Regions from separate parts of the Rahnella sp. ATs2 genome, predicted to be linked through region 3. Evidence: predicted binding sites of a transcription regulator. Region 3 holds the regulator's gene; each other region holds the start of a gene.
What was found. Region 3 encodes Fur, which represses iron uptake genes when iron is present. Its sites were predicted from a motif close to ATAATAATGAGAACNACTATCAA; they were not measured.

Region 1 (7,476 bases), on a different contig from region 3:
TCGTGTTCGGGAACCGTTTCGGGGTTCAGTCTCCGGATGCAGAAGCGTCACTGCTGATCAGTTCCGTATTATGTATCGTGACATTGCCGCTGTTTATCTCTCTGACAGCCGCACTTCACTAATCAGAAAGGTTGGAATATGTGTGACCCGCGTGCCCATGATTTTGTCTGGATTAGCGACCGTTCTGCGCTGCAAAGCGACGACACGTTACCCGCGTGGGTAAACACCGGCTGGCGTACGTCGCTGCCGCTGGTGGTGCGTCGCGATAAGCGGGCTGACGGCGCAGTTCCTGTGGGCATTCGCGGCATGACCCGTATTCAGCGTGCCGCCGCCTGGATAGATCCGGCGGCGGTGGTGCGGGTCGTCACGCCCGAATCTCTGGTCAGCGACGTGAATGCATTACTGCATTCGCCGTTTGTGTCACAGCAACCGGTGCAGGCGCTGATTACGTTATGCAGCCTGCAACTGCCTTTCCCGTGGGGCGTGACGGGCAGTTGCGCCTACGCGCTGGTCAGTGACCTTCCCGTCATGCACGCCGACAGCGATCTTGATTTACTGGTGCGCTGCGACACGCCGCTGGATCCTTCTCAGTTTTCCGATTTTTACGACCAGCTTCAGCGGCTTCCCTGCCGCGCCGATGTTCAGATCAATACGCCACAGGGCGGATTTGCCCTCAGCGAATGGCTGCGTGGCGGTGACATCATGCTGAAAACGGCGTCCGGCCCGTTGCTGGTGCGCGACCCGTGGCAATTGCCGGCAGACTGAAACCGGCCACAAGAAGCAAGGAGCACGATGAAAATCTTATTTACTTTCCCCGGACAGGGCCCGCAGGTGCCGCAAATGCTGCATCGCCTGCCGGATAACCCGCTCACACATTCCCTCATTGAACAGGCCAGCCTCGCGCTGGGCGAAGATGTTTTGCTGCTTGATACCGCCGATGCCTTACGCTCCACCCGTGCCGTACAACTGTGTTTGCTGATTGCCGGTGTGGTCTGGGCGAAACAATGCCAGGCCGAAGGCGTTGAGGCCGATTTTTGCAGCGGGCTGTCAATTGGTGCGTTTCCGGCAGCGGTGATTGCCGGTGCGCTCGACTTTGATGATGCCGTACGGCTGGTCGCGCTGCGCGGGGAACTGATGCAAAAGGCCTATCCGCAAGGCTTTGGCCTTTCAGCGATCACCGGGTTGCGTCAGATGCAGGTTGAGGAACTGGTGGCGCAGGTCAACAGCGCTGAATCTCCGGTGTATCTGGCGAATATTAACGCGGAAGACCAGCTGGTGGTTGCGGGCAGCGATGCCGCTATGGCACAGGTCATGCAACTGGCGAAAGGGCTGGGAGCGCAGAAAACGCATCAGCTGGCGGTCAGTGTGCCATCACATTGCGCATTGCTCGATGAACCTGCGGCGAAACTGGTTGAGGCGTTTAAACAGATTCACATTTCCCGTCCGACCTGCGGTTATCTCAGCGGAACAACCGGGCGTGTTTACTGGCAGGCGGAAAAAATCGCGGACGATCTGGCGATGAACATGGCGCGTACTGTGAACTGGCGTGATGCCATGGTCGCGGCCTACCAGCGCGATGTGCGACTGGCAATTGAAATGCCGCCGGGCGCGGTGCTTACCGGCCTGACCCGCCGTGCGATGGAACAGGGCGAAGCGCTGTCTTTATGCCAGTCAGGTATGCATGTTGCGGGACGTCTCGCAGCGCGGTTACGGGAAAACGAACGCTGATTAAAGGCATGATAGGTTGGGGATGCTACGGAATAAAAGCCTTTCCTGAGTGAAAGGTTTTTTGTTTTTACCGAACCGTTAACACAGGGAAGTCACCGACATGCCAGTTATTCTGCGCTTTAAAAATTATCGTTTTTTCTTTTATTCCAATGAGGGAAACCCGCCTGAGCCTCATCATATTCATGTAAGATCCGGTCAGAAAGAAGCCAAACTTTGGCTTGTACCTGTTGCCATGTGTCGTCAGACAGGTTTTTCGTCCAGAGAAGTCAGGGAAATCATAACGCTAACAAACGTTTATCAGACAGTCTTTCAAGGAGCATGGAATGAATATTTCGCCTAAAAGTGTTCGGTTCGATGATAGTACGATGTGGGTCACTCTTGAAGATGGGCAAATCCTGGAGGTACCGCTGATGCAGTTCCCGGTCCTGCTGAATGCAACACCCGCGCAGCGTCAGGATTATGAAATCAGTGCTTATGGTTTGCATTGGGATGCCCTTGATGAAGATATTTCTATTGAGGGCTTAATAGTGGGAAAGCCGGTCGCTAAACAGGCAGTAAATAACCGTCTGTCAGCGCTTTCTGCTCGCTAGCGCATACATCCGGCTTTCAGCGGCGAGGGCGAGGAGGTTGGGATCGTGCTCGCGGCTGTGCGGGAAGACCAGCGAAATGGTCTGGCGCATCTGATAGGCTTCTGCCAGTGGCAGTAATTTCACCGTATTTTCGTACACGCCTTTCATCCTGCCGGGAATGAGCGTGTATCCGACGCCCGCCTGTACCAGACTCAGCATCGAAAAAATATCGTTTACCCGTGTGACAATGTCCGGCTCAAAACCGGCGACCTGAAAGGCTTCCTGAAAGCCGTGGTAAGTCGCAAACCCTTCTGCCAGTGAAACGAATTTCTTCTGTTTGTAATCGCGTAAATCCGCCGTGCCTTCCGACGCCAGTTCTGCGCTGGCGGGGGCAGCGAGAAAAATATCATCCTGAAACAGCGGCAACTGATCGTAGCGCTGTGCGTCCACGCTCGAATCACTGGTCGAAATCAGAATCGCATCCAGCAGGCCGTCTTCCAGCTTTTGCAGCAAATCACTGTTAGACCCCATCACCAGCTCCAGTTCAAGCTCGGGTCGGCGCAGTTTCAGCCCCATAATCAGGCGCGGAATAGTTTCCAGGGTCAGCGAATACAACGTGCCGACTTTCAGGCGTTTATCCCCAAAACCGGCGGCGCGCTGCGTGGCCTGGATCCCATGTTCCATCTGTTCAATCACCTGCGTGGCATGTTCCAGTAACGCTTCAGCCGCGGGCAACGGCAGCAGATTGCGCCCGCGATGGATAAACAGCGGACAGCGCAAACCTTCTTCCAGAGAATGCAGGGCGCGATGCACGCTCACGCTGCTCAGACCGAGTTGTTCGGCTGCGCGGGTGATGTTTTGCTTTTCCATGTAAGCGAGGAAAATTTCGAGTTTGCGGAAGGTGATTTCACTGTCGATCATACAGGCTCCTGCGGCGCGTTTTAGGCCGTTGCGGTCTGAGATGATAGCTGAATAGCCGCCGGGCGACTATTCAGGAAGGGCGGAAAAGCCGGGTTCAGGGGATCAGGGTGTAAGACACGGTCAGGCACTTTTTGCCGTCAGCGCAACTTTTACAGCTGCCGCTCAGACAGCTGTCATCCGCTTCCACCGTTTCTGCTTTTCGCATCGCCACCAGCCGTTCGAGCATGGCCTGCACCAGCGGCTGCGGAGCCTTAAGCTGCTGGCTGAGCTGGCGGGCATCTGCCCGGCCAGCCAGTGCGAGAGAGTCGCGAACCTGAATCAGCGTAGTCATGTTATCTCCTAGTGGCAGTCGCTGCCGGTAGCTGGTTCGCAACAGGCCGCGATATTACGCGGCTGCAAATGGAGGCTGACCCGGCTGCGTGCCTTGCGCAGGCAGGTGAGGACGATAGCGTTGAACAGCAGCACGATGAAGATGACGCCCGCACTGTAGGCCGGATGGTTGCTGAAAGTGGCCACCTGATAGAACAGGGTCGCCAGCGAGTAGGCGACGTTCAGCCCCCAGAAAATGGAGAACGTCATCCAGCTGCGGCTGGTTTCACGGGCAATCGCCCCCATCACCGAGACGCAAGGCACGTAAAGCAGCACGAAAATCAGGTAACTGTAAGCCGAAATGGCGGTACCGAATTTGGTGCTCATGACGCCCATGGAGCTGACGCCCATTTCACCGTCACCTTTGCTGGCTTCGATCGGGTTCGACAGTACGCTGATGCTGAAGGTGTCTTTCAGCCCCTGCCAGGTTTCCTGCACTGCGCCGCCCAGTTCATCGAACAGGTTGAAGCTGGCAGCGTCGAATTCCTCATTGTGGATATGTTCGGCGGTGTACAGCGTGTTCAGCGTACCGACCACCACTTCTTTCGCCATCGCGCCGGTGACCAGACCCACGGTCGCCTGCCAGTTGTCAGAATGTACGCCCATCGGCGCCAGCACCGGTGTCAGTACTTTACTGACCGAGGCCAGTGCAGAATCATTGATGTTATCCACCGCCTGACCGCTGAACGAGAAGCTGTTCAGGGCGCCGATAAAAATACTCGCAATCACGATCACTTTACCGGCGCGCAGCACGAAACCTTTCAGACGCTGCCAGGTTTGCAGCAGCAGACTTTTCAGGTGCGGAACGTGATACACCGGCAGTTCCATCACAAACGGCGAGGCTTCACCGCGCATAATGGTGTATTTCAGCAGCAGGCCGGTCAGGATAGCGACCACAATACCGAGCAGATACAACGAGAACACGATGGATGCACCGCTTTGCCCGAAGAATGCCGCAGAAAACACCGCGAAAATTGCCAGACGTGCGCCGCAGGACATAAACGGCGCCATCATCACGGTGATGAGGCGTTCACGCGGGGCATCCAGCGTACGGGCACCCATAATGGACGGCACGTTACAGCCAAAGCCAACAATCAGCGGCACGAAAGATTTACCCGGCAGCCCCAGCGATTGCATCAGCCTGTCCATCACGAACGCGGCGCGGGCCATATAACCGGAATCTTCAAGGAAGGAAAGGAACAGATACATCATGCCGATTTGCGGCACCAGCGGCAGAACCGTATTGATACCGCCGCCCACGCCCTGTGCCAGGAAAATGGTCAGCCACTGCGGGAAGTGCAGGGTGAATCCCACCCATTGCATACCCTGAATGAAAATTGCTGCCGAGCCGATATCGAAAATAGGTTGCAGCGCGCCGCCGATGTTGATCGCCAGCACGAACATCAGATACATCACCAGCAGGAAGATCGGCACGCCGAGGAAACGGTTGAGGATCACGCGGTCCAGCACCTGCGTCAGCTTGTTGGGCGCGGTGAGGTGCGAGTTACTGACGTCCGCGCACAGTGACGCAATGCTCTGATAACGCGCATCGGCAATCAGCAGCGCCGGATCTTCCAGCTTTTGCTCTACCAGACGGGCTTTCACCTGCGGCAGTAAAGCCTGCGCGTTACCTGCGTGCGTCTGGCTGTAAATATCCCCTTCGAGGATTTGCAAAGCCAGCCAGCGACGCTGTTGCAGCGTCATATCTTGCGGCATTTCAGTGGCCAGCACTTCCACTTCCTGTTGCAGCACCGGATGATATTTCACACGTTCCAGCGCGGCCACTTGTGGCAATTCATCAATGGCCGCTTTCAGTTCTTTGATGCCGCTGGCGCGGGTAGACACCAGGGCAACAACAGGGCAGCCCAGGCGTGCAGACAGCGCCGGGATATCAATATTGATGTTCTGAATTTTGGCGATGTCGAGCATGTTCAGCGCGACAATGCAGGGCACGCCCAGCTCAAGCAGTTGCAGTGTCAGGTATAAGTTGCGCTCAAGGTTTGAGGCATCCACGACGTTAATCATCAGATCTGCGTCGCCGCTCAGAATGTAATGACAGGCAATTTGCTCATCAAGCGAGGTTTGCTCGGAGATGGTGGTCAGTGAATAGGTGCCGGGCAAATCGACCAGCGTAATCTGGTGGTCTGCGGTGGCGAACTGGCCTTCTTTACGTTCAACGGTGACGCCAGCCCAGTTACCAACGCGTTGTCGCGAACCGGTTAACTGGTTGAAAAGGGTCGTTTTACCTGAGTTGGGATTACCAATCAGGCCAATAGTCAGTGCTTTCATACGTTCAGATCTACGTGTGAGAAAGGAAAAAACGCGGAAGACTCAACAGAGCCGCGCTAAACAATCTTTCAGAAACCCATCAGAAACCCATCAGAAAGGTCAGGCCAGAAGCTCAAGCTTGAGCAGGTCGAGGTCTTTTTTGCGCACGACCAGACTGGTGCGGCGGGTTTCTATCTGCACCGGGTCGCCCATCGGTGCCACGCGGATGATGTTGAAGAATGATCCCGGAAGCATGCCGAGAGACAGCAGTTTCTGGCGATAGGCCGGACTGATTTCATGAGAAAAGCCGGTGATTTTATAAGCACATTTTGATTGAAGTTGCATAGTTCCTCGCGAAGCGTTCAGGCATTTTGGGGGCAGCGTCACAAAGGTGACGCCGCGCTTCCGTGCCCGTTGATTTCACTGCTCGTGAAATATTGCTCAGAAATTGTCCCTGGTGCGAAATTGCCAGCCTGAGGCTGACGGCGTACTGAATACGCAAAGAAGTACAAACGAGAATAGTTATCATAATTAGTACGCGTGTGGAGACAAAATAAATAGGGGGGCCTCTTCACGGGAATCTCCACCGCGTCGCTATCCTAAGCCTGCAACAGTGAGGATTTATTGATTTACCTCAGTGATTGATTCAATAGGAGAGACTTTAAAAAGTGTCGAAAAAAGACACATAAAAAAAGCCGCTGAATATCAGCGGCTTCCGTTTTGCAGGAAAAAACGAGAAATTAGCGTTTTTTGCCGAGAGCGGCAGCCAGAGCATCGGCCATCGCATTATTGCCCGCCGGTGCGGCATTGCGTCCCGCAGGTTTGTTTGGTGTATGGCGTTTCTGATTGTCACGCGAATCTGACGCTGGCGCGGAAGAACGGCGTGCCGGTGCTTCGCCCGGTTGCTCATCCAGACGCATGGTCAGCGCGATACGTTTACGTTGCAGATCGACTTCCATCACTTTGACTTTGACGATATCGCCAGCTTTCACCACGGTATGCGGATCTTCAACGAATTTATTCGCCAGTGATGAGATGTGAACCAGACCATCCTGATGTACGCCGATATCCACGAATGCCCCGAAGTTGGTGACGTTGGTGACAGAACCTTCAAGGATCATGCCCGGCATCAGGTCATTCATGGTTTCCACACCATCGGCAAAGGTCGCGGTCTTAAACTCAGGACGCGGATCGTGCCCCGGCTTTTCCAGCTCTTTGATGATGTCAGTAACAGTCGGCACGCCGAACTGTTCGTCAGTGAATTCACTGGCTTTCAGGCCGCGCAGCACATTCGAATCGCCCATCAGTTCTTTCAGCGCCAGTTGCGTCGCTGCCAGAATGCGTTCGACCACCGGATAGGTTTCCGGGTGAACCGTTGAGGCATCAAGCGGGTTGTCGCCGTGATTGATACGCAGGAAGCCTGCACATTGCTCGAAGGCTTTTGGCCCCAGACGGCTGACTTTCAGCAGCTGTTCGCGGTTACGGAACTGACCGTTTTCGTCGCGCCAGTTAACGATATTCTGCGCCATCATGCGCGTCAGACCAGCCACGCGGGTCAGCAGCGGAACGGACGCGGTATTCAGATCCACACCCACTGCGTTCACGCAGTCTTCGACGACGG
Region 2 (7,476 bases), on a different contig from region 3:
TTACCCGGACAGGCAAAACAAAAACCCGCCATCGTGCATCCGTTATGGCTGCGTCTGACGCACTGGCTGAACGCGCTGGCGGTGCTGATTATGGTCACCAGCGGCTGGCAGATTTATAACGCCTCACCGCTGTTTAATTTTGATTTCCCGCCAACGGTCACACTTGGTGGCTGGCTCGGTGGCGGTATTCAGTGGCACTTTGCCGGGATGTGGCTGTTTGGTTTCAACGGCCTGTTTTATCTGCTGATGAATATTTTTTCCGGCCGCATGAAACGAAAATTTTGGCCGCTGACGCCGCGCGGCATCATTAACGATTTACTGTCCGCCCTGCGCGGCAAGCTGAAACACGACGATTTACGCCACTACAACATGGTGCAACGTGCCGCGTATGTGTTCGTGATGTTTGACGGCATCGTGCTGGTGCTTTCCGGGCTGGTGGTGTGGAAATCCGTGCAATTTCCGCTGCTGCGCGAACTGATGGGCGGCTTTGATACAGCGCGTTATGTGCATTTTCTGGCGATGGCTTCACTGGTGGGATTTGTGGTGCTGCATATCGTGATGGTGGCGCTGGTGCCGAAAACCCTGATTGCCATGATCCGCGGACGTTAAGGAAGACATGATGAAAAACCTCGTTAAAAAAACGATCAGCCAAATTTTCAGCCCTTCCGACAGCGAAGCCATTTTACAGGAAGCGAAAAAACAGATTATCCGCGAACTGGATGCGCCCTCACGCCGTCTGTTCCTGCAACGCGGGCTGACCCTCGGCGGCGTCGCGATGCTGACCGGTTGCGACATCAGCGATAACGCCAGCGTAGAAAACGCGCTCGGTAAGATTTCTGGATTCAACGACCGCGTACAAGGCTGGCTGTTTGGCTCGACGCGCCTGGCGCCGGTGTTCGCCGAATCGATGATCACACGTCCGTTTCCGTTTAACGCTTTTTACGCCGAAGACGACGCACCGGAAGTAGACGGTAACGCTTATCGCCTGAAAATCGCCGGTCTGGCGCTGGATAAACGCGAATGGTCATTGCCAACGCTGTACAAAATGGCGCAGGTCAGCCAGGTGACTCGTCACATTTGTGTCGAAGGCTGGAGCGCGATTGGCAAATGGGGCGGCGTGCCGTTCGGTGATTTTCTGCGTCTGATCGGGGCCGATCTCACGGCGGAATACGTCAGTTTTAAATGCGCAGATCAGTATTACACCAGCATTGATATGGCGACGGCACTGCATCCGCAAACCCTGCTGGCGCTGACTTATGACGGCCAGATTTTACCGCGAAAATACGGCTTCCCGATGAAGCTCAGAATGCCGACCAAACTCGGCTATAAGAATCCAAAACATATCGAAGTGATTGAAATAACCAATAAGTACACCGGTGGCTACTGGGAAGATCAGGGCTACAACTGGTTCGGCGGAAGCTGAACACGATCCTCAAGGATCAACACTGTCCACAACAACCTTTGTATCTCAAAACCTAAAAGAAGGATTTACCATGAAAAAGTTAACCGTGTTGATGATGTCTGCTTGTCTGATGATGGGCGCGGTAAGTACCACTTATGCCGCTGACGCGATGGCGAAGAAAGATACCATGGGCCACATGTCGAAAGACTGCATGAAAAAAGACAGCATGAGTAAAGATTCCATGGCTAAAGACAGCATGGGCAAAGACTGCATGTCGAAAGATCATATGAAGAAAGACAGCATGTCTAAAGACTCAATGTCCAAAGACAACATGTCGAAAGATGCCATGAAAAAAAACACCTCTGCCCAGTAAACGCCGCTAAACCCGGCTATGCAGCGAAAACGCCTCCGTCTGTTCAGCGGAGGCTTTTTTATTGGAAAATTGACAGCGACCTGCGTAGTATATAAAACATATATGATTCGTATACTACCGAGGGCGCCCGATGGGTATCATTAAAATCTCCGAACTGATGCATGAGAATCTGCGCATCGCCAGTCTGGCGTATACGCGTTCCATCAACGCGCAGGCCGAGCACTGGATGAAAATCGGTATGCTGATGGAAACTCATCCGGACATGACGCACAGCGAGATTTCGCAATTGCTGGTGCGTTGCAGCATGGAATCTGAAGAAAACATCGGAAGTATCCGCACGCTGTTAAATGTCGGCGGCACACACAGGAAGGCAAGCAATGAATAATGGTTTAGACAGCCGATATTTCGTCAACAATAACCGTATGGTCAAAACGCCGGAAGGCATCGATAAAGCGCGTATCGCCGGTAAACTGGCAGCGCGGGTGCTGCATATGATCACGCCTTATGTGGTGCCGGGTGTCACGACCAATGAACTGGACCGCATTTGCCACGATTTTATCGTCAACGAATTACAGGCGATCCCGGCAAATATCGGTTATCACGGCTATCAGAAAACCACCTGCACATCCGTCAACCATGTGATTTGCCACGGTATTCCTTCCGATAAAGCGCTGAAGAAAGGCGATATCGTGAACATCGACGTGGCGCTGATTAAAGATGGCTGGTACGGCGACACCAGCCGCATGTATTACGCCGGTGAGCCGAGCATTATGGCTCGCCGTCTGGTGGATACCACCTTTGAAGCAATGATGGCCGGTATCGAAGTGGTGCGTCCCGGCGCAACCCTCGGTGATGTGGGTCATGCCATTGCCTCGGTAGCGAAACGCGAAGGGTTTTCCATCGTGGAAGAATACTGCGGACACGGCATCGGCATGGGTTATCACGAAGATCCGCAGGTGCTGCATTACGGTGAAAAAGGCCGCGGACTGGTGTTGCAGGAAGGCATGTTATTCACCATCGAACCGATGCTGAACGCCGGTAAAAAGCAGAATAAAGTGCTGCCCGACGGCTGGACGGTGGTGACTAAAGATCATTCGTTGTCCGCACAATGGGAACATATGATTGCGGTGACAAAAGATGGCTATGAAATATTGACCCCATGGCCTGAAGAGAACTGATTTTCCGTGATATTTCCTGAACGTATAAAGCCTCCGGTCGGAGGCTTTATAGTTTTTGATAATCCGTTTAGCTGCGCTCAATTTCTTTGGTCGCGCGATCTAACGCATCGGTGATTTTATACAGCGTTTCCTGTTCGATCGGACCTTTCGCCAGCCGCAAATTGAGCGCCATGCGCATATTGTTAATCGCCCGCTGCATTTCCGGAATACTGCGGTTATTCGATAAAATCGCCAGTGAATGCAGTTTTTCCGTCACTGAACCGAGCAAATCACCCTGCTCTGCCAGCGACTGCGTGCCTTCCGGCGTAATCGAATATTGTTTCTTACCGCCCTCTTCCTGCTTCGCCGTTACCAGACCCTGTTCTTCCAGGAAGGTCAGGTTCGGATAAATGATACTGGCGCTCGGCGTGTATTCGCCTTTGGAGAGTTCTTCGATGGCTTTGATCAGTTCATAACCGTGAGCGGAACGTTGCTGTAAAAAATGCAGCATCAGCAGACGGATATCACCCGTTTCAAACATCCTTTCGCGACGGTGTTTATTATTCATCATCGTTACTTGTTGTGCCAGTAAGCGACACAACGCACCAGATTGGCGTCCAGTCCACGATTTTCGACGAAGTAATCATTCAGCCCTTTAACAAATTTCCCCTCGCCGGTCGCCCAGATGTAGTAATCACTTTCCGGCAAAGAAATGCTTTTCAGTTTTTTAACTGCCGCGTCATCTTCCTGATAACCGTTTTGTTCTTCACTGACAACCCATTCGATGTCGAACTCTTTTTCATCGTCTAAGTAGCTAACGCAACTGACATCTTTCACTTTGACCAGCACGGTCACTTTCGCGGCAGACGCGGGCTGTTTCAGCTCGCGCAAACGGCGCTTCACCGCCGGAAGACCGGTTTCATCGCAGACATACAACTGCCATGCGTAAGTGGTCGGGATAATCAGTGAACCGCGCGGTCCGCCGATGATCAGTTTATCGCCCGGCTTAGCGCCAGCCGCCCATTCACTGGCGACACCGCCATCGTGAAGATAGAAATCCAGCGTCAGTTCGTTGGCTTGTGCATCGAAATGCAGCGGCGTGTATTCGCGGTTAAGCGGACGCGGCCCTTCGCCCCAGACAATGCCTTCGTCGGTCGCGGTCGGCGGCGTGATCACATCACCGGGATTTGCCGGGAAAAACAGTTTGATGTGGTCATCAAAACCACGCGAGTTAAAACCTTTCAGATCGTCGCCGTTCAACACGATACGCTGAAAACAGCCAGCCACGTTTTCGCTGCTTTTGACGGTGATATGACGGAAAACCAGGTCGTTCTTGACGCGGACAGGCAGGTTTACGGCAGGGGTTTCGTTGCGATGTTGAGTCATCACGTTTTCTCTTTTTAAGTAAGGTTGAACGAAAGATATATCTTAGGAATATTTTCCGCAACCCTGAAAAACGTAAGGACACAGGCATCATCCCCCGCACTTTTGATCTCGCGGTAGTTCATTCTGAGCCGCACATTGCAAAGATTTCGTTAAGAAGCCCATTTTTATTTATCAATTTGTTGATAACAATTCTCAGTATCATTATCATTCGCACCAAGCCAAAGTGGGTAAGGACGTCAAATAAACCCATATTTTATAAGGACAAGGGCTTTTTACGGAAGAATTGAAAGCAGATGACCAGCGCGTCTGATTTGTCGAAAGGCAGTAAATGCGAGCAGAACTTTTAAAAATAGTGCAGGGCTAAAAACAAATGTTCAAATCCTTTACACAGCAGGGTTTGGTGAAAAACGTCATTTTCATGGGGACGATTCTCACCACCACCTTTAACGTAAATGCAGCACAAGCGGTTAAAGACACCACCGATCTGGCAGCCAATAAAACGCCAGCTTCTGAAGCCATCAGGAAAAAACCGGTGGTACGTACTGCGCAGGATCTGGCGCAGACCAATGAAGAAGTGATGACGGTTACCGAAACGATGCCGGATAAAAAACCAGGCTCGAAAACCACCATCACCGCAGCAGAAATGCAGCAAAAAGGCGGCAATGATTTCGGCACCATCATGCGTTATGAGCCCCTGATCACCGCTACCGGCTCCAGCGGCGGTTCCGGCAACGGCAAAAGCGGCTTCGACCGTAACGGTTATACCGGCTATAACATCCGTGGTCTGGAAAGCAACCGCGTCGGCATCGATGTCGACGGCATTCCACAGCCAAGCGCCACTGGCCGCAGCTACGCAAGCCGCGCGGGTCTTGGCACGTCCGGTATTGGCCGTGATTACATCGATCCTTACATTTACGGCCAGGTAGATATCGAATCCGGTGCCACCTCCGCTGATCGCGCCAACACCTCAATCGGCGGTGCCGTTTCCTTCCTGCCAAAATCTGCCGATGATTATCTGCGTCCGGGCAAGGAAACCTATTTCGGTTACCAGTCTGATTATGATTCTTCCGACCGCTCCTGGCACAACGGCATCACCGCCGCCGCAGGTGATGAAACCCTGCGTGGTCTGATTGCCATCAGCCGCCGCGACGGCCAGGAAACCAGCAATAACAGCGGAACGCACGACGCGTATCCGGCTAACTGGCACTCCGACGCAGTCATGACATCCGTTATCTGGCAGCCAAATGACGAACATAAAGTCACCGGTACGCTCGATTATTACGAAAAAGTAAACCATACCCATTACGATGCGTGGAACAGCTCAGGCAGCGCTATTCTCGGCACCGCACAGCAGCAAAGTAACACCCGCCGCTGGGGCGCGACGCTGAAGGACGAATGGACGCCGTTCAACGATTACGTCGATGCTATTGTTTCGAAAGTGTATTACCAGTACACGCAGGCGCACGACAATACCTACATGCCGAACGCCAGTAAGCAGATGATGAACGTCTATTCCAACTATGACGTCAACACTTTCGGCGGGGAAACCAGCTGGCTGAAAACGCTGGGTCGTCATGAGCTGAGCGCCGGTATCAACGGTCGTATGTCCAACACTGAACGTCCGTTCCGTGAAAGCCCGGAGCAAAGTGTTTACACCACAATCATGCAGCCGGAAGCGAACAGCCGTTCTTATATTCTCGGCGGCTTCCTGCAGGACACCATGAAGTTTGACCTCGATGGCCATGACTTCTCCATCGTGCCTGCAGTGCGTGTGGCGTATCAGAACACCAAAGCGAAAGATCTGTCTGACTTGTCCAACAGCACCGTCTCTGAAGGCCAGGTTTCTACCCTGTATGGCAAAGCCAATTCCGATACGCAGGTTCTGCCGTCCCTGGCGTTCACCTATGACATCACGCCTAAGCTGATGACTTACCTGCAATATCGTCGTGGTGCGCAATTCCCGGATGCCAGCCAGCTTTACGGTTCCTGGAACCTCGGTTCTTCTTATGCCGGTTCTCAGCAATACGCGCTGATCGGCAACACGGATTTGAAAACCGAGACCAGCAATAACTTCGAATGGGGTATGAAAGGTGAAGCGACTGAAGGTGTAACCTTCAAGACTTCCGTTTTCTACAACACCTACAAGAACTTTATTGCCAACACCCGTTACAGCCGTGCGGCCAACCCGGGCATGTTCACCAATGTGCCCTCCAATATTTATACGATTTATCAGGCCGAAAACCGCGATGAAGCGTTTATCTATGGTGGCGATCTGAGCACCAAAATTAACTACGGTACCTGGTTCAGCAGCGTTGACGGTCTGAGCACCACCTTCGCACTGGGTTATGCCAAAGGTGAATCGAAATCCAGCTACGATGGCGACAAGTATGTGGATCTCGACAGCGTGCCGCCAATGAAATTTGTCGCTGGCGTGGCGTGGGATGATCCATCCGGCGTGTACGGTACTGCGCTGACCGCAACTTTCGTCAAAGGTAAAAAAGCCGAAGCGACAAACCGTCAGAGCTACACCAACGCCGGTACGCCAATCACGGGTTCCACCACCGAATACATGAACGTACCGGGCTACGGTATGGTTGATGCAACGGCGTACTGGAAAGTCGCGAAGAACGTGAAACTCAGCGGTGGCGTTTACAACATCACCGACCGCAAATACTGGGATTACCTGAGCAGCCGTACTCTGACTGATACCACCAATCAGGATGAATACAACAAGGCACTGGCCGTGATGCCAGGTCGCAGCTTCCAGCTGGGCGTCAATGTTGATTTCTAACATCAGCCGGTAAACACAGCCGTTTAATCACACAAGCGTCATGTGCAAACATGGCGCTTTTTTATTTCCTTAATAACGCCGCTATTCGCTGAACAGCTCTTTGAGGATCTGCGTCAGCCAGTCAAAGACCAGCCGTATGCGCGCGGGTAGCAGAGGCTGATGGGGGCGGAAAATTGCCAGGGCCAGACCCGTCCGGAGTTACTGTTATTCAGCGCGCTGAGCGGGTAATTAAATTGCAGGTCACGTAAAGACTCCGGGACACCCGTGCGGGCCATGAGATCAGGTGACGCCACAATATTGACGCCCACCGGACAAATGCATTTCACAATAAAGCGGTTATCCGGCACGGTACCAATTCTGATCCCGA
Region 3 (7,476 bases):
CTGGATCACTTTGCTCATGTAGGTCAGATGATTGGATTCATTTTGTGCGGCCTGAAAATCAACTGCAATCTGGCTGCTGACTTTTTCCATTGATGAACCAAAAGTGCGGCTCAGCGCCGGAACCGTGGTGTTGGCTAACTGGTTATAGGTGTCGATATTCTTACTGCTGGCAGCATTGAATAACGGCGTAACGCCCTGTGTCAGCAGGTTTTCCCAGCTGGTCTGCAGTTCCTGAATGGCTGATTCTTCCAGGCCCGGATGGGGTACTGATTTAAAATCAGCCAGCGCCTGAGTCAGTCCATCAAGAGATTGTTTGGCGCTGTCAAAAATTTCAGGGCCCTTTGACGGGTCAGCCTGAAGCTGTGCAACCGCACGACTCAGACGCGTCACGGTACGGAAATACTGATCGTTACCTTTGCTGATCAGCGTCATGTTGTTGACCAGTTCGGTACTGTTCCTGGTATTTTGCGTTAATGTGCCAAGTGATGTGACGGTATAAAGGGAAACACCGGCCCACATCACGCAGAAGATGCCAAGAATGGTTAATAAAGCGGCCCTGATGGTAATATTTTTTAAAAACTGCACGATATGCCTCTCTCGAAACAGGACTGTTTCTGGTCTGAGGATTGACGGGGATGCGGAGAATCAAAACAGGTAACCAGCAGGCTTACGCCCCCGGACATGTTTGAACACCTCTCCGGGCATCGATTTCTTTATTATGTTGAGATTGCTCTCGCATCATCTATCGGCGGGACATGCGTAAACTTAAGGAAGGAGCCGGTTTATTTCTTCACTTTGCTTATGACCTCAGGAACCCTGTGGTTGATAAGCACACGATGGCGATAACACTTTAAAATATTGCCCGATAAACTTATTCCCCAGTTAAGAAGGCGAGCAGAAGCATATTCTCCGCCTCGCGAGTTTGGTATCATCTTCGCTATTATTGCCTGCAATGCAGGGCACTTCATTTAGAACAAGAGGTTAGATAATCTTATGGCCGTTGTAGGTATCTTCTTTGGATCCGATACAGGTAACACCGAAAACATCGCTAAAATGATCCAGAAACAATTGGGTAAAGATGTGGCTGAGGTGCATGACATTGCGAAGAGCAGCAAAGAGGATCTGGAAAAATTCGATATTTTGCTGATCGGAATTCCAACCTGGTATTACGGTGAAGCGCAGTGTGACTGGGATGACTTTTTCCCGTCGCTCGAAGAGATAGATTTTGAAGGTAAGCTGGTTGCCCTGTTTGGCTGCGGCGATCAGGAAGACTATGCCGAGTATTTCTGCGATGCACTGGGTACCGTGCGCGATATCATTGAGCCACGCGGCGCAGTGATTGTCGGACACTGGCCAACTGAAGGTTACCACTTTGAAGCATCCAAAGGCCTGGCAGATGATAAGCACTTCATCGGACTGGCAATTGACGAAGACCGTCAGCCGGAACTGACCGCTGAACGTGTTGATGCGTGGGTGAAACAGATCACAGAAGAACTCAGCCTTTCAGAAATTATCGGCTAAAACCCTGTTGGCCCTGAGGATTTATTCTACAATTGAAGGGCCAAACTATTACTGAAATTAACAATTTAACCGCTACAAAATTGTAACTTTCGGTCGTATCAAGGTACACTGAGTTCATCTGTTTTTTCTATCGATCAAGTCGTTGCATTATTAGTGTGACAGGCAATTTGTGATCTTTATTAACAGGCTGTCGTTTACGAGAATGGGCACACTTCCCTTAAACGAAGAACAGTAAACGAACAATTTTGTGCCGCCGATGCCACAGGCTGCATGCCTCAACTTGATTAGCACATAGTAACAGGACTGAATCCGCATGACTGACAACAACACCGCACTGAAGAAAGCCGGCTTAAAAGTCACGCTTCCGCGCCTCAAAATCCTGGAAGTGCTGCAAGCGCCGGAAGGTCATCACGTTAGTGCGGAAGATCTGTACAAGCAACTGATTGATATGGGCGAAGAAATTGGTCTGGCCACGGTTTATCGTGTTCTGAACCAGTTTGATGATGCTGGTATCGTCACCCGTCATAACTTCGAAGGCGGCAAGTCCGTATTCGAACTGACTCAGCAACATCACCACGATCACCTGATCTGCCTGGATTGCGGTCGTGTGATTGAATTCCGTGACGAATATATTGAAGGTCGTCAGCGTGAGATTGCTAAAAAACATGGCATCAAACTGACCAACCACAGTCTGTACCTGTACGGCCACTGTGAAGCAGGCGACTGCCGTGAAGATGAATCTTTGCACAATGACAAACCTGCGCATTAATTTGCACAGCTTCGATTGTCGCAAATGTTCTAAATAAACTAACCGCTGGAAAGCGGTTTTTTTATGTCTGCCTCTCACCCCGAACACAGACGCCGCTTGCCGACGTAAAAAACCCCGGCAAGCCGGGGTTTCGCTTTTGATAATGATGATTTTGCCAGCTAAGGCTTTTACAAAAATCTGCTATTAGTTCGCCATTGCAGGCGCGTTATTGGATGTGATTTCCTGCCAGATTTTACCGCAATCCGCCGCATATGCCTGACCATCACCGGTTTTGCGCGCCGTCAGACAGCGCTGGTAATCCAGCACGCGAACTGTTTCCTGTTCCGCAAATTTCTGGTGTGTTTTTTCCTGTTTCAGCTTGTTCAGCAACACCTGACAGGATGCCAGTTTGTCCGGATTACCTTCTGAAGAATTAATACACGCGCGGTAGTCTTCACGCGTTTGCGAAATCTGTGCCTGATCGGCGGTAGGCGCACAGCCTGCCAGCAGAACAGCCGATACCGCCATCATCAGTAATTTATTCATCGACATAACGACCTCAGAAAATAGTGAATGGAGCAATAACGATGAATTTCACGTCTTTTTCATCCTGGAATATGTTGCCGTAACCCCCGCCCCAGCTCGGAATATCCGAGTGGTTGTCGTACTGGGTGTAATGCAGTTTGAACAGTGTCCCCTTCGCGCGGCCTTCCTGAATGGTGTAAAGCGCATCCAGGCTCCAGGCGCTCTCTTTCAGACGCTGGCTCTGGTCATAAGCGGCGTTGGTACTCGGTTTGGCGTCCCACGCGTAAACGTAAGAACCCCCGACGGCAAAGCCCGGCAGATCCCATTTCGCCAGATCGTAAAGTACGCCGGCGTACACCGCTTTCTCGCCGTTGGCGTTGAAGTCCGAACGGTTATCCCACCACACGTCAAGACGACCGTTGGAGGAGGAATACGTCGGGGTCATACGTTGCAGGAAGTAGCCCTGATTACCTTCCGCTTTGACCATCGTACCTTCCAGCCGCCAGTTAAACTGACCAGTGGTGTAACCGAAAGTCAGCGCCTGCAACCAGGCCATCCCGTCATACAAGCTGTTCGGATCGTTCTTATTGCTGATGCGATCTTCCGCACCGTAGAACTGGTAGCTGGTGGTCAGCGGATTGCCCATCAGATCGATTTTGTAAGACGCTTTGGCAAAATACTGATCGACGTAACTTTCAGCCTGACCAAAAGCGCCTTCCAGCACAAAGTCGTTTTTGAAGTCGTATTTCGCTCCAAGAGAGTGGATGTATGAAACGCCCGTTTTCTTATCGTTCTGGCGGAAATCATCCATTTCCAGATGCCACGGAGATTTATATTCATCCGCCCACATGTAGGAGAAACTCAATTCTCCCGGATCACCGAAATCGTGCTTGTAGCCCGCTTCCGCACCGCGGTAAGTTCCCGGCATGAAGCTCCAGTGCGGTGCAATCAGTGTCTGGCCCGTTGGCTGGATGTAACCGGCATGTCCCCAGAATCCGCCGTATTTAAATTTACCGGCGGCTTTGTACAGGCTGACCCCACTTTTATCACCGGAGTAATCTTCGTCGTAAGCACGGTTGCTGTTGGAGAAAGCGATTTCGTTGGGATGTCCGCTTTCGCTGCTTTCGGCCATTTCAATCGCCGTAAAGGCTGCGATATCAATACCAAACATGTCCCAGGCATAGCCGGAAGAAAAATCGAGATTCAGGTTAGCGGTAGAATGTGAAAGGTTGGTTGTGTAGTCTTTGTAGTTGTCGCTCGCCGGATCCATGTCCTTGCGGTCACGCTCACGCTGCCAGTAATACACACCGCCGGTCAGCGTCGAATCATCAATAAAACCTGCCGCTTTGGCATCTTCAGAAAACATCATTCCGCCACCCAATAAGGTGCCGGCAAGAGAATATAGTGCAGGTTTCAGGTAAGCCGATCCCCTGCCCCTGTTAAGGTGCTTGTGCATAGAAATTCCTCATCTTTGACTAAAAAATACCAACAAAACCCAAACGGGTATTAAAAGCGGCCGCCAAAGGCGTACCGGTTAAATCACGTTCAAGAGTATTTTTCGCGACGCGAATTATCAATGAGTAATTACTCATTGATCGCTGAAGTATGACAAAGTGCACATAAAGATGAAAAAGTGTAACAAAATGCCATAGGAAAGAGTTAAGCGGAGGAGTAACTAAAATAAATAACATAATCAGTGAATTGATAATTTTAATCGTTCATTTAAACGTTTCAGCACACAAAAAACAGGGTTTAAAAGTAAACATCAAAAACACATTAATTCGCGATGAAAAACAAAACCACCATGCACCTGTCATTACCAGCAGACAGAAATAGCAGACATAAAAAAAACGCAGCCGGAGCTGCGTTTCATCAGTCGTTCAAACAAGCCATTCAGAGGCAATTACGCGACGGGTTTGCTTTCCCAGGTATCACGCAGACCAACGGTACGGTTGAACACCAGATTGTCAGCGCTTGAGTAGCGGCTGTCGGCGCAGAAGTAACCTTCACGCTCGAACTGCAGGCTGATTTCAGCCTGAGCTGCCACGAGAGAAGGCTCAACAAAACCGTGAGCAATCACCAGCGATTCCGGGTTGATCGTGGTCAGGAAGTCCTCTGCCTGGCCAGGATTCGCCACGCTGAACAGACGGTCATACAGACGGAATTCCGCCGGTTTACCTTCTGTCGCAGAAACCCAGTGGATCACACCTTTCACCTTGCGGCCATCAGCGGGATCTTTGCTCAGCGTTTCGATATCGTAAGAACAGAAGATGGTGGTGATATTGCCTTCTGCGTCTTTCTCAATGCGTTCAGCTTTAATCACATACGCATTGCGCAGGCGAACTTCTTTGCCCAGCACCAGACGCTTGTACTGTTTGTTCGCTTCTTCACGGAAATCAGCCTGATCGATGTAAATCTCGCGCGTGAACGGCACTTCGCGGGTACCCATTTCCGGCTTGCTCGGATGGTTCGGCATTTTCACCATCTGCACGTCATCACCGGTAAAGTTCTCGATGATCACTTTAACCGGATTGATAACCGCCATGGCGCGCGGTGCGTTTTCGTTCAGATCGTCACGAATACAGGATTCCAGCGCCATCATTTCGACGTTGTTATCTTGTTTCGTCACGCCAATACGACGGCAGAATTCACGGATAGACGCGGCAGTGTAGCCACGGCGACGCAGACCGGAAACGGTCGGCATACGCGGGTCATCCCAGCCTTCAACGATTTTATCCGTCACCAGCAGGTTCAGCTTACGCTTGGACATGATGGAGTATTCGAGATTCAGACGGGAGAACTCGTACTGACGCGGATGGCATGGAATGCTGATGTTATCCAGCACCCAGTCGTACAGACGACGGTTGTCCTGGAATTCCAGCGTACACAGTGAATGGGTGATCCCTTCCAGCGCATCGGAAATGCAGTGGGTGAAATCGTACATCGGGTAGATGCACCATTTGTTGCCGGTCTGATGGTGTTCTGCAAATTTGATACGGTAAATTACCGGATCACGCATCACGAAGAATGGCGAAGCCATATCGATTTTTGCACGCAGACACGCAGCGCCTTCAGCAAATTCGCCGTTACGCATTTTTTCGAACAGCGCGATGTTCTCTTCTACGCTGCGATCGCGATACGGGCTGTTTTTACCCGGCGATGTCAGGGAACCACGGTATTCGCGGATCTGATCAGGAGACAGTTCATCTACATACGCCAGACCTTTATTGATCAGTTCCAGCGCATAGGCGTGCAGCTGATCAAAATAGTCTGAAGAATAGTGAATATCACCACTCCAGTCGAAACCTAACCATTGCACGTCGTGTTTGATCGACTCAACGAATTCAATATCTTCTTTTGCCGGGTTGGTATCGTCAAAACGCAGGTTGCACTGCCCCTGATAGTCTTGCGCGATGCCAAAATTCAGGCAGATAGATTTCGCATGACCAATATGCAGATAGCCATTAGGCTCAGGCGGGAAACGGGTATGAACGGTATTGTGTTTCCCGGTCGCCAGATCTTCATCAATAATCTGACGGATAAAATTTGTTGGGCGGGCTTCTGCCTCACTCATTGTGCAATTCCTCTACGCGACATTTGACTCTACGGATAACCGCTTATGTTCCAACAAGCCACGTAAGGAAACAACCGTTAGTTGCATAAAATCGTGGTTATCTGCATGACTTCTGCTTAGAAGCAATAAAAACGCGGGAAGAGATTACTCTCTTCCCGCGACAGGGCTTTCTAATGTGAATCAATCAACAGAGTTACTTACTCTGGATCTCGAACAGTTTGGTCTGACCGGCAACCACTGAGCCGCTGGCCAGAGAAATCACACCGGTATAATCGTCGATGTTGCTGACCACAACCGGGCTTATCATTGAGCGCGCATTGGCGTTCAGATAATCCAGATCCAGTTCCAGTACAGGCTGACCAGCGACGACCGTTGCACCTTCTTCAACCAGGCGGGTAAAGCCCTGACCGTTGAGTGCAACCGTATCAATCCCCATATGCACCACGATTTCAGCGCCGGAAGTGGTTTCCAGGCAGAACGCATGGTTGGTATTGAAGATTTTCACCACAGTACCGGCCGCAGGAGAAACGACGATTTTGTCTGTCGGACGAATAGCGACGCCATCACCGACCGCTTTGCTGGCAAATGCTTCATCAGGCACCTGATCCAGCGCAACGATGTCACCGGTAACCGGCGAAACCAGCGTCTCTACGACGGTTTTGACGCTGTTTGGCACAGCCTGCGGCGCTGCTTTAACCGCAGCCAATGGCGTAGCAACACCGGCAGCAATCGGGCCACGCGCCATCACTTTCTTCATGGCATCTGCCAGAGATTCTGCTTTAGCGCCGACGATAACCTGAATACTTTGTTTGTTCAGACGAACAATACCTGATGCCCCCAGACGTTTACATGCGGCGTCATCAACGGTGCCGGCATCTTTCACGTTCAGACGCAGACGGGTAATACAGGCATCAATACCTTTGAAGTTATCAGAACCACCCAGAGCTCCGATGTAGCTCACAGCCAGCTGATTCAGACCTTCTTCAGTGTTGCTGTTTGCTTCCGGCTCACCGATATGATCAACGTCGTCTTCACGACCTGGCGTTTTCAGGTTGAACATACGGATGATAACGCTGAACAGAACGAAGTAGATGATGAAGAAGATTAC
Region 4 (7,476 bases), on a different contig from region 3:
CCCGAAGCCCAGACCCAGTTTGGTGCCGACCTTGAGATTATTCATCCACTGCGAAAGACCTGTTCCGTTGCTCATGTTCATTCTCCGTCGAACATCCCTTTAAAATTAATAAGTGATTTTGTGACGCCTTTGTGAACAACCTATCGGTGGACTTAAGAGAAACTTTATAGGGAACGGCGCGTATTTTTGATTAATGCGAGCGGGATCGGATAAGGGCAGAGGGGAAATGAATAATTGGCAATAAAACAGTGATCAGGCTTAGGTCTTTACTCAATAAAGAGTACATGAAAATGGACATAAAAAAGGCGGGTCAGTGACCCGCCATTGGCGAAAACATCGTGCCCGTTATGGGCGGTAAAGCGAAATTACTTCGCTTCAGCCAGACGTTTTGCTGCTTCGTCCCAGTTTACAACATCCCAGAAGGCTTTGATGTAATCAGGGCGTTTGTTCTGATATTTCAGGTAGTAAGCGTGTTCCCAAACGTCCAGACCCAGCAGCGGGTAACCGGATGCGCCTGAAACAGCTTCGCCCATCAGCGGGCTGTCCTGGTTAGCGGTAGAAACAACGGCCAGTTTGCCGTCTTTCAGAACCAGCCATGCCCAGCCTGAACCGAAACGAGTGGTTGCTGCTTTCTCGAAAGTTTCTTTGAAAGCGTCAACGCTGCCGAAATCGCGTTCGATAGCAGATTTCAGTTCGCCCTGCAGGGTGGTGCCGGTTTTCAGGCCTTTCCAGAACAGGCTGTGGTTAGCGTGGCCACCTGCGTTGTTACGCAGTGCAACTTTCTTGTCCGCAGGCACTTTGTCCAGGTTTGCGATCAGCTCTTCAACAGGAAGTTTTGCCAGCTCTGGCAGGCTTTCCAGTGCAGCGTTCGCGTTGTTCACGTAAGCCTGGTGGTGTTTAGAGTGATGGATTTCCATCGTTTCTTTGTCGAAATGCGGTTCGAGTGCGTCGTATGCGTAAGGCAGTGATGGCAGTGAATAACTCATGTTCATCGTCTCCATAGTGTAGGGCGGCACCGTCATTGTGAGCACCGCGTAATCAGTCGGATCATTATAGTTAATTAAATGATATTGAAAATGATTATCTATGCTCCACCCTTTGTACGGGTACTCGTAAGCGCCTGTTATACGGGGCTTAGAACCAGATAACCGCAAACAATCCTAAATTGTCTAAAGGCACGTGAAGCTTAGAGGGTCAGCGTAACCGCTGCGGATGCGTATACACCGTTGCCCGTCCCGGTTTGCTGAAACCGACCAGCGTCAGGTTACATTTTTCGGCGACGTCTACCGCGAGCGTGGTGGCGGCGGAGACGGCAAACAAAATTTCGACACCGCACATCGCGGCTTTCTGCACCATTTCATAGCTGGCGCGGCTCGACACCAGCGCGGCACCGGATTGCCATTCACTTTGTTTTTCACGCAGGCCAAGCATTTTATCCAGCGCCACGTGACGTCCCACGTCCTCGCAGCCACCCAGTAAGTCGCCCTGCGAGGTTATCCACGCGGCGGCATGCGTACAGCCGGTCAGCTGACCGATTTCCTGCACGGATTTCAGCTGATTCAGCGCGTTATCCAGATTTGCCAGCTCAAACGTTTGGGTAAACGGCAACGGCGCGAGCGGGCGGAATAAATCGCCTAACTGTTCGATGCCGCACACGCCGCAGCCGGTTCGGCCTGCCATGGCGCGACGGCGCTCTTTCAGCCCGGCAAAACGGCGGCTCGATAATTCGATGTTAACTTCAATACCGTTACAGTTTGGTGTTACGTCCAGCCCGTAAATATCCGCAGCCGATTCGATAATTCCTTCCGACAGCGAAAACCCCAGCGCAAAGGCTTCGAGATCTTTCGGCGACGCCATCATCACCACATGTGAAATCCCGTTATAGACCAGCGCAACGGGCACTTCTTCTGCAATCCAGTCGTCTTCCAGTTCGCCAGGATGTGTGCGCTGCATCACCGGTTTTTGACTGGCTCCGATGATCTGAGTCACTTTTTTATCATCTTTTTCGCTCAGTTCTTTTACTTGATGGACATCCATTGGCAATAACCTTATAAACATTCCGGCTACATAAGCCGTACAAACTGTCAGGACTTTAGGTCTTAATTTTACCGCTTCCGCATCTGCAACGGAAAGCGGCAATTTGAAAGCAATGTGTTAACAAATGATGGGAAGGAGTCTTTCATGCAAGTCAGCAGAAGACAATTATTCAAAATATGTGCGGGCGGTATGGCCGGCACTACCGCAGCATTATTGGGGTTTGCCCCGACAATCGCGCTGGCGGAAACCCGCCAATATAAACTGCTTCGCTCGCGTGAAACCCGCAACAACTGCACGTACTGCTCAGTCGGTTGCGGCATGTTGATTTACAGCCAGGGCGACGGCGCGAAAAACGTCACTGAAAATATCTTCCACGTAGAGGGTGACGCCGATCATCCGGTCAGTCGAGGCTCGTTGTGCCCGAAAGGCGCAGGGGTACTGGATTACATCCACAGCGAAGGCCGTCTGAGATATCCGGAATATCGCGCGCCCGGCTCCGATAAATGGCAGCGTATAAGCTGGGATGAGGCGATTTCCCGTATCGCCCGCCTGATGAAAGATGACCGCGACGCCAACTTTGTCGAGAAAAATGAAAACAACGTCACGGTTAACCGCTGGCTGACCACCGGCATGTTATGTTCGTCCGCGGCCAGTAACGAAACCGGTCTGCTGGATCAGAAATTCACCCGCGCGCTGGGCATGGTCGCCATCGACTGTCAGGCACGTCTGTGTCACGGTCCGACCGTCGCGGCATTAGCGCCAAGCTTTGGTCGCGGTGCGATGACCAACAACTGGGTCGATATCAAAAACGCCAACGTCATTTTGATTATGGGCGGAAACGCGGCAGAAGCGCATCCGGTCGGATTCAAATGGGTGATTGAGGCGAAAACCAAAAATAACGCCAAAGTTATCGTCGTCGATCCGCGTTTCAACCGCAGCGCCGCCGTGGCCGATATCTATGCGCCAATCCGCGCCGGTTCGGACACCGCTTTCCTGCTCGGCATGATCAACTACCTGATTACGCATAATAAAATTCAGACCGAATATGTCAGGGAGTACACCAACGCCAGCCTGCTGGTGCGCGAAGATTATGCCTTCAACGATGGCCTGTTCAGCGGCTTCGACGCGACGAAAAAATCCTACAACAAAGAAAGCTGGCACTATCAGCTGGATGAAAACGGTCTGGCGAAACAGGACAAAACCTTGCAGGATCCGCGCTGTGTCTGGAATCTGCTGAAAGAGCATGTTTCCCGGTACACGCCGGAACTGGTGGAGCGTCTGTGCGGCACCTCGAAAGAAGATTTCCTGCTGATCAGCTCTATTCTGGCGGAAACCTGCGCGCGCGATAAAACCTCGACCATTCTTTACGCACTGGGCTGGACGCACCACACCGGCGGCGCGCAAATCATCCGTTGTGCGGCGATGATCCAGCTATTGCTGGGCAATATCGGCATGCCTGGCGGCGGCGTGAATGCGCTGCGCGGTCACTCCAATATTCAGGGTTACACCGATCTCGGTTTGCTCTCGCTGAATCTGCCGGGCTATATGCCTTTGCCTTCGGAAAAACAGACGAATTTCAGCGATTATCTGCAACAGATCACGCCGACACCGCTGGTGGACGGGCAGGTCAATTTCTGGAAAAACACGCCGAATTTCTTCGTCAGTATGATGAAAAGTTTCTGGGGCGATCATGCTACGGCGGAAAACGACTGGGGCTTCGACTGGCTGCCGAAATGGGACAAAAGCTACGATGTGATGCAGCAAGCCGAGCTGATGACTGAAGGCAAACTGAACGGTTATATCGTGCAGGGCTTCAACCCGCTGGCGGCATTCCCGGACAAAAACAAATCCTCGCGCGCGCTCTCAAAACTGAAATACATGGTGGTGATCGACCCGCTGGTGACCGAGTCCTCGAACTTCTGGCAAAACCACGGTGCGATGAACGACGTGCAGACCGCCGATATTCAGACCGAAGTGTTCCGCCTGCCGTCTTCCTGTTTTGCGGAGGAAAACGGTTCGATTGTGAACTCCGGCCGCTGGCTGCAATGGCACTTCCAGGCGTCTGAGCCACCGGGTGAAGCGCTGCACGACGGCAAAATTATCGCGCGCCTGTTTATGAAACTGCGCGAGCTGTATCAGAAAGAAGGCGGGGCCAATCCGCTGCCGGTGATGAATATGGCGTGGGATTATCAGGATCCCCTCGACCCGCTGCCGGAAGAAATCGCCCGCGAAGCTAACGGCAAAGCGCTGGCAGATATCCATGACGATCAGGGCAATCTGCTGGCGAAAAAAGGTCAGCAGATTTCGACCTTTGCTCATCTGAAAAACGACGGCAGCACCGCCAGTTTCTGCTGGATTTACGCCGGTAGCTGGACAGAAGCCGGTAACCAGATGGCGCGCCGCGATAACGCCGATCCTTCCGGTCTTGGCTGTACATCCGGCTGGGCGTGGTGCTGGCCGCTGAACCGCCGCATTCTGTATAACCGTGCCTCCGTTGACCCGCAGGGTAAACCGTGGGATCCAAAACGCGAAATCATCCGCTGGGATGGCGCGAAATGGACCGGCTTTGATGTCCCGGATTACAGCGCTGCGGCGCCGGGCACCGGCGTGGGGCCGTTCATCATGCAGCAGGAAGGCGTCGGGCGTTTATTTGCTACCGACAAAATGGCCGACGGTCCGTTCCCTGAGCATTACGAACCGATTGAATCGCCGATTGGCACCAACCCGCTGCATCCGGCGGTGATCTCCAATCCGGTCGCACGTATTTTTGCCAGCGATTTGCCGAATATGGGCACTGCCAAAGACTTCCCGTATGTGGCGACCACTTATTCAATCACCGAATTGTTCCGCCACTGGACCAAACACGCGTTGCTGAATGCCATCGCGCAGCCTGAACAGTTTATCGAGATCGGCGAAGGTCTGGCCGCCTCGAAAGGCATTGCGCAGGGCGATGAGGTGAAAGTCTCCTCGAAGCGCGGATTCATCGTGGCGAAAGCCGTGGTGACCAAACGCATCAGGCCGCTGACCATCGACGGTAAGCACGTCGACACCATTGGCATCCCGTGCCACTGGGGCTTTGAAGGCGCGACGCGTAAGGGCTATTTAGCCAACACGCTGACGCCGTCAGTCGGCGACGCTAACTCGCAAACGCCGGAGTTCAAGGCGTTCCTGGTTAACGTGGAAAAGGTCTAACGGAGGCGAATTATGGCAATGCAATCACAGGACATACTTCGTAAGTCCGCAACCAACGGGTTCACGCCTGCACCGCGTGCCCGTGACCATCAGCAGGAAGTGGCGAAACTCATCGACGTCACCACCTGCATCGGCTGTAAAGGCTGTCAGGTCGCCTGTTCCGAATGGAACGACCTGCGCGATGAAGTGGGTATCAATACCGGCGTGTACGACAACCCGATGGATCTCAGTGCGAAATCCTGGACGGTGATGCGTTTCTCGGAAGTGGAACAAAACGGCAAGCTGGAATGGCTGATCCGCAAAGACGGCTGTATGCACTGCGCCGATCCGGGCTGTCTGAAAGCCTGTCCGGCGGAAGGCGCTATTTTGCAGTACGCCAACGGCATCGTCGATTTTCAGTCAGAACATTGTATCGGCTGCGGTTACTGCATCGCCGGTTGCCCGTTCAACGTTCCGCGTATCAACAAACAGGATAACCGTGCCTACAAATGCACGCTGTGCGTTGACCGCGTGAGTGTAGGCCAGGAACCGGCTTGCGTGAAAACCTGCCCGACCGGCGCAATTCATTTCGGCACCAAAACGGCGATGCAGGATTTGGCCGCAGAACGCGTCAGCGAACTGAAAGGCCGCGGTTTTGAGCACGCCGGTTTGTACGATCCGCAGGGCGTCGGCGGCACACACGTGATGTACGTGCTGCATCACGCTGACAACCCGCAGCTGTATCACGGCCTGCCGAAAGATCCGGCCATCAGCGCAGCAGTCACTTTATGGAAAGGCGTCTGGAAACCGCTGGCTGCAGTCGGCTTCGCGGTAACCTTCGCAGCAGCAGCCTTCCACTTCCTTGGCGTGGGTCCGAACTACGTGAAAGAGGAAGAGCAAGCAGAAGAAGGCGAAAAACATGACGATGAGGAGAAACGTCCATGAAAAAAGAGAAGTTAATCCAGCGCTATAACCTGGTGGAACGCCTCAATCACTGGATTGTTGCCTTTTGTTTTGTGACGCTGGCGCTCAGTGGGATCGGCTTTTTCTTCCCGTCGTTTAACTGGCTGATGAACGTTTACGGCACGCCGCAACTGGCGCGTATCCTGCACCCGTTCTTCGGCGTGGTGATGTTCGTCTCTTTCCTCGGCATGTTCTTCCGTTACTGGAAGCACAACCTGCCGGAAAAAGACGACCTCGTGTGGGCGAAAAATATCGACAAGGTGCTGACCAATCATGAAGTCGGCGACACAGGTCGCTATAACTTCGGTCAGAAATGCGTGTTCTGGGCGGCGATCAGCTGTCTGGTGCTGCTGATGGCAAGCGGCGTGATTATCTGGCGTCCGTGGTTTGCGGATTTCTTCCCGATCCCGCTGATCCGTCTGGCGCTGCTGGTGCATTCGCTGGCCGGTATCGGGCTGATTCTGGTGATCATCATGCACGTCTACGCGGCGACCTGGGCGAAAGGCTCGATCGCAGCGATGACCGGCGGCAAAGTGCCGGTGTCATGGGCGAAGTATCATCATCCGCGCTGGTATCGTCAGGTGCGTGATGAAGAGCTGAAAAAAGAACAAGACCAGAGGAAAGCCGGATGAGCATCCAGATTGTTCCACAGGACGAACTGGCAGACGGTAAAAACGCGGCGGGAAACATCCCGCCTGTGCTGTTCGCCAATCTGAAAACGCTCTATCAGCGCCGCGCCGATCGTCTGCGCGCGCTGGCAGAAAACAGCCCGCTCGACGGGTATCTCAATTTTGCTGCGGCGATATGCGATGCCCAGCAGCGCGTGCTGAAGGAATTTCCACTCAGTATCGATCTGAGCGGAGAATTAGAAAAAGCCGCCGGTAAACCGCCGCTCGATTGCGCTCTGTTTCCTCGTACGCCGCACTGGCTGACGTTGCTGGATGCGCTGATTGCTGTCCTGAAACCGGGCGCTTCTGAGCCGGTGCGTGCGGTGCTGGAATGTCTCGAACAGTCCCCGAACCTTCAGCGTGAAATGATGGCGACAGAACTGCTTTGCCAGGATTTCAAACACGTTCCGGCTGACAAAGCGCCGTTTATCTGGGCGGCGCTGTCCCTTTACTGGGCGCAGATGGCGGCGCAACTTCGCGGCGTCGGACGTGCGGATTACGGTGAAAATCGCCAGTTCTGCCCGGTCTGCGGCAGTATTCCTGTGTCTGCGGTGATCAATGCCGGTGGCCTGCGCTATCTGCATTGCAATCTGTGTGAAAGCGAATGGCATGTGGTACGCGCGAAATGCAGCAACTG

Region 1: a site for Fur is predicted at 6,368-6,390, ahead of feoA (ferrous iron transporter A). Genes of this name have one in related genera too.
Region 2: a site for Fur is predicted at 4,498-4,520, ahead of ACJY2G_RS04035 (siderophore-interacting protein). Genes of this name have one in related genera too.
Region 4: a site for Fur is predicted at 1,065-1,087, ahead of sodA (superoxide dismutase [Mn]). Genes of this name have one in related genera too.

The regions. Positions count from the first base shown of each region.
Region 1 is NZ_JBLYPL010000013.1:78,939-86,414, reverse strand. It holds gene ACJY2G_RS15510 (AEC family transporter) at 1-122, shown strand, start outside; gene ACJY2G_RS15505 (malonate decarboxylase holo-ACP synthase) at 139-765, shown strand; gene mdcH (malonate decarboxylase subunit epsilon) at 793-1,728, shown strand; gene ACJY2G_RS15495 (DUF4160 domain-containing protein) at 1,829-2,068, shown strand; gene ACJY2G_RS15490 (DUF2442 domain-containing protein) at 2,052-2,318, shown strand; gene ACJY2G_RS15485 (LysR family transcriptional regulator) at 2,298-3,218, opposite strand; gene ACJY2G_RS15480 (FeoC-like transcriptional regulator) at 3,313-3,549, opposite strand; gene feoB (Fe(2+) transporter permease subunit FeoB) at 3,558-5,876, opposite strand; gene feoA (ferrous iron transporter A) at 5,976-6,200, opposite strand; gene ACJY2G_RS15465 (Tex family protein) at 6,596-7,476, opposite strand, start outside.
Region 2 is NZ_JBLYPL010000003.1:191,569-199,044, forward strand. It holds gene ACJY2G_RS04005 (cytochrome b/b6 domain-containing protein) at 1-609, shown strand, start outside; gene ACJY2G_RS04010 (molybdopterin-dependent oxidoreductase) at 620-1,423, shown strand; gene ACJY2G_RS04015 (pentapeptide MXKDX repeat protein) at 1,494-1,775, shown strand; gene ACJY2G_RS04020 (ParD-like family protein) at 1,906-2,160, shown strand; gene map (type I methionyl aminopeptidase) at 2,198-2,953, shown strand; gene ACJY2G_RS04030 (PadR family transcriptional regulator) at 3,021-3,503, opposite strand; gene ACJY2G_RS04035 (siderophore-interacting protein) at 3,506-4,318, opposite strand; gene ACJY2G_RS04040 (TonB-dependent receptor domain-containing protein) at 4,689-7,109, shown strand; gene ACJY2G_RS04045 (LysR substrate-binding domain-containing protein) at 7,223-7,476, opposite strand, start outside.
Region 3 is NZ_JBLYPL010000010.1:173,011-180,486, forward strand. It holds gene ACJY2G_RS13070 (methyl-accepting chemotaxis protein) at 1-585, opposite strand, end outside; gene fldA (flavodoxin FldA) at 994-1,521, shown strand; gene fur (ferric iron uptake transcriptional regulator) at 1,835-2,290, shown strand; gene chiQ (ChiQ/YbfN family lipoprotein) at 2,474-2,815, opposite strand; gene chiP (chitoporin ChiP) at 2,829-4,250, opposite strand; gene glnS (glutamine--tRNA ligase) at 4,698-6,368, opposite strand; gene nagE (PTS N-acetyl glucosamine transporter subunit IIABC) at 6,562-7,476, opposite strand, start outside.
Region 4 is NZ_JBLYPL010000015.1:45,588-53,063, reverse strand. It holds gene ACJY2G_RS16755 (methyl-accepting chemotaxis protein) at 1-75, opposite strand, end outside; gene sodA (superoxide dismutase [Mn]) at 366-986, opposite strand; gene fdhD (formate dehydrogenase accessory sulfurtransferase FdhD) at 1,195-2,037, opposite strand; gene fdnG (formate dehydrogenase-N subunit alpha) at 2,182-5,229, shown strand; gene fdxH (formate dehydrogenase subunit beta) at 5,242-6,153, shown strand; gene fdoI (formate dehydrogenase cytochrome b556 subunit) at 6,150-6,803, shown strand; gene fdhE (formate dehydrogenase accessory protein FdhE) at 6,800-7,476, shown strand, end outside.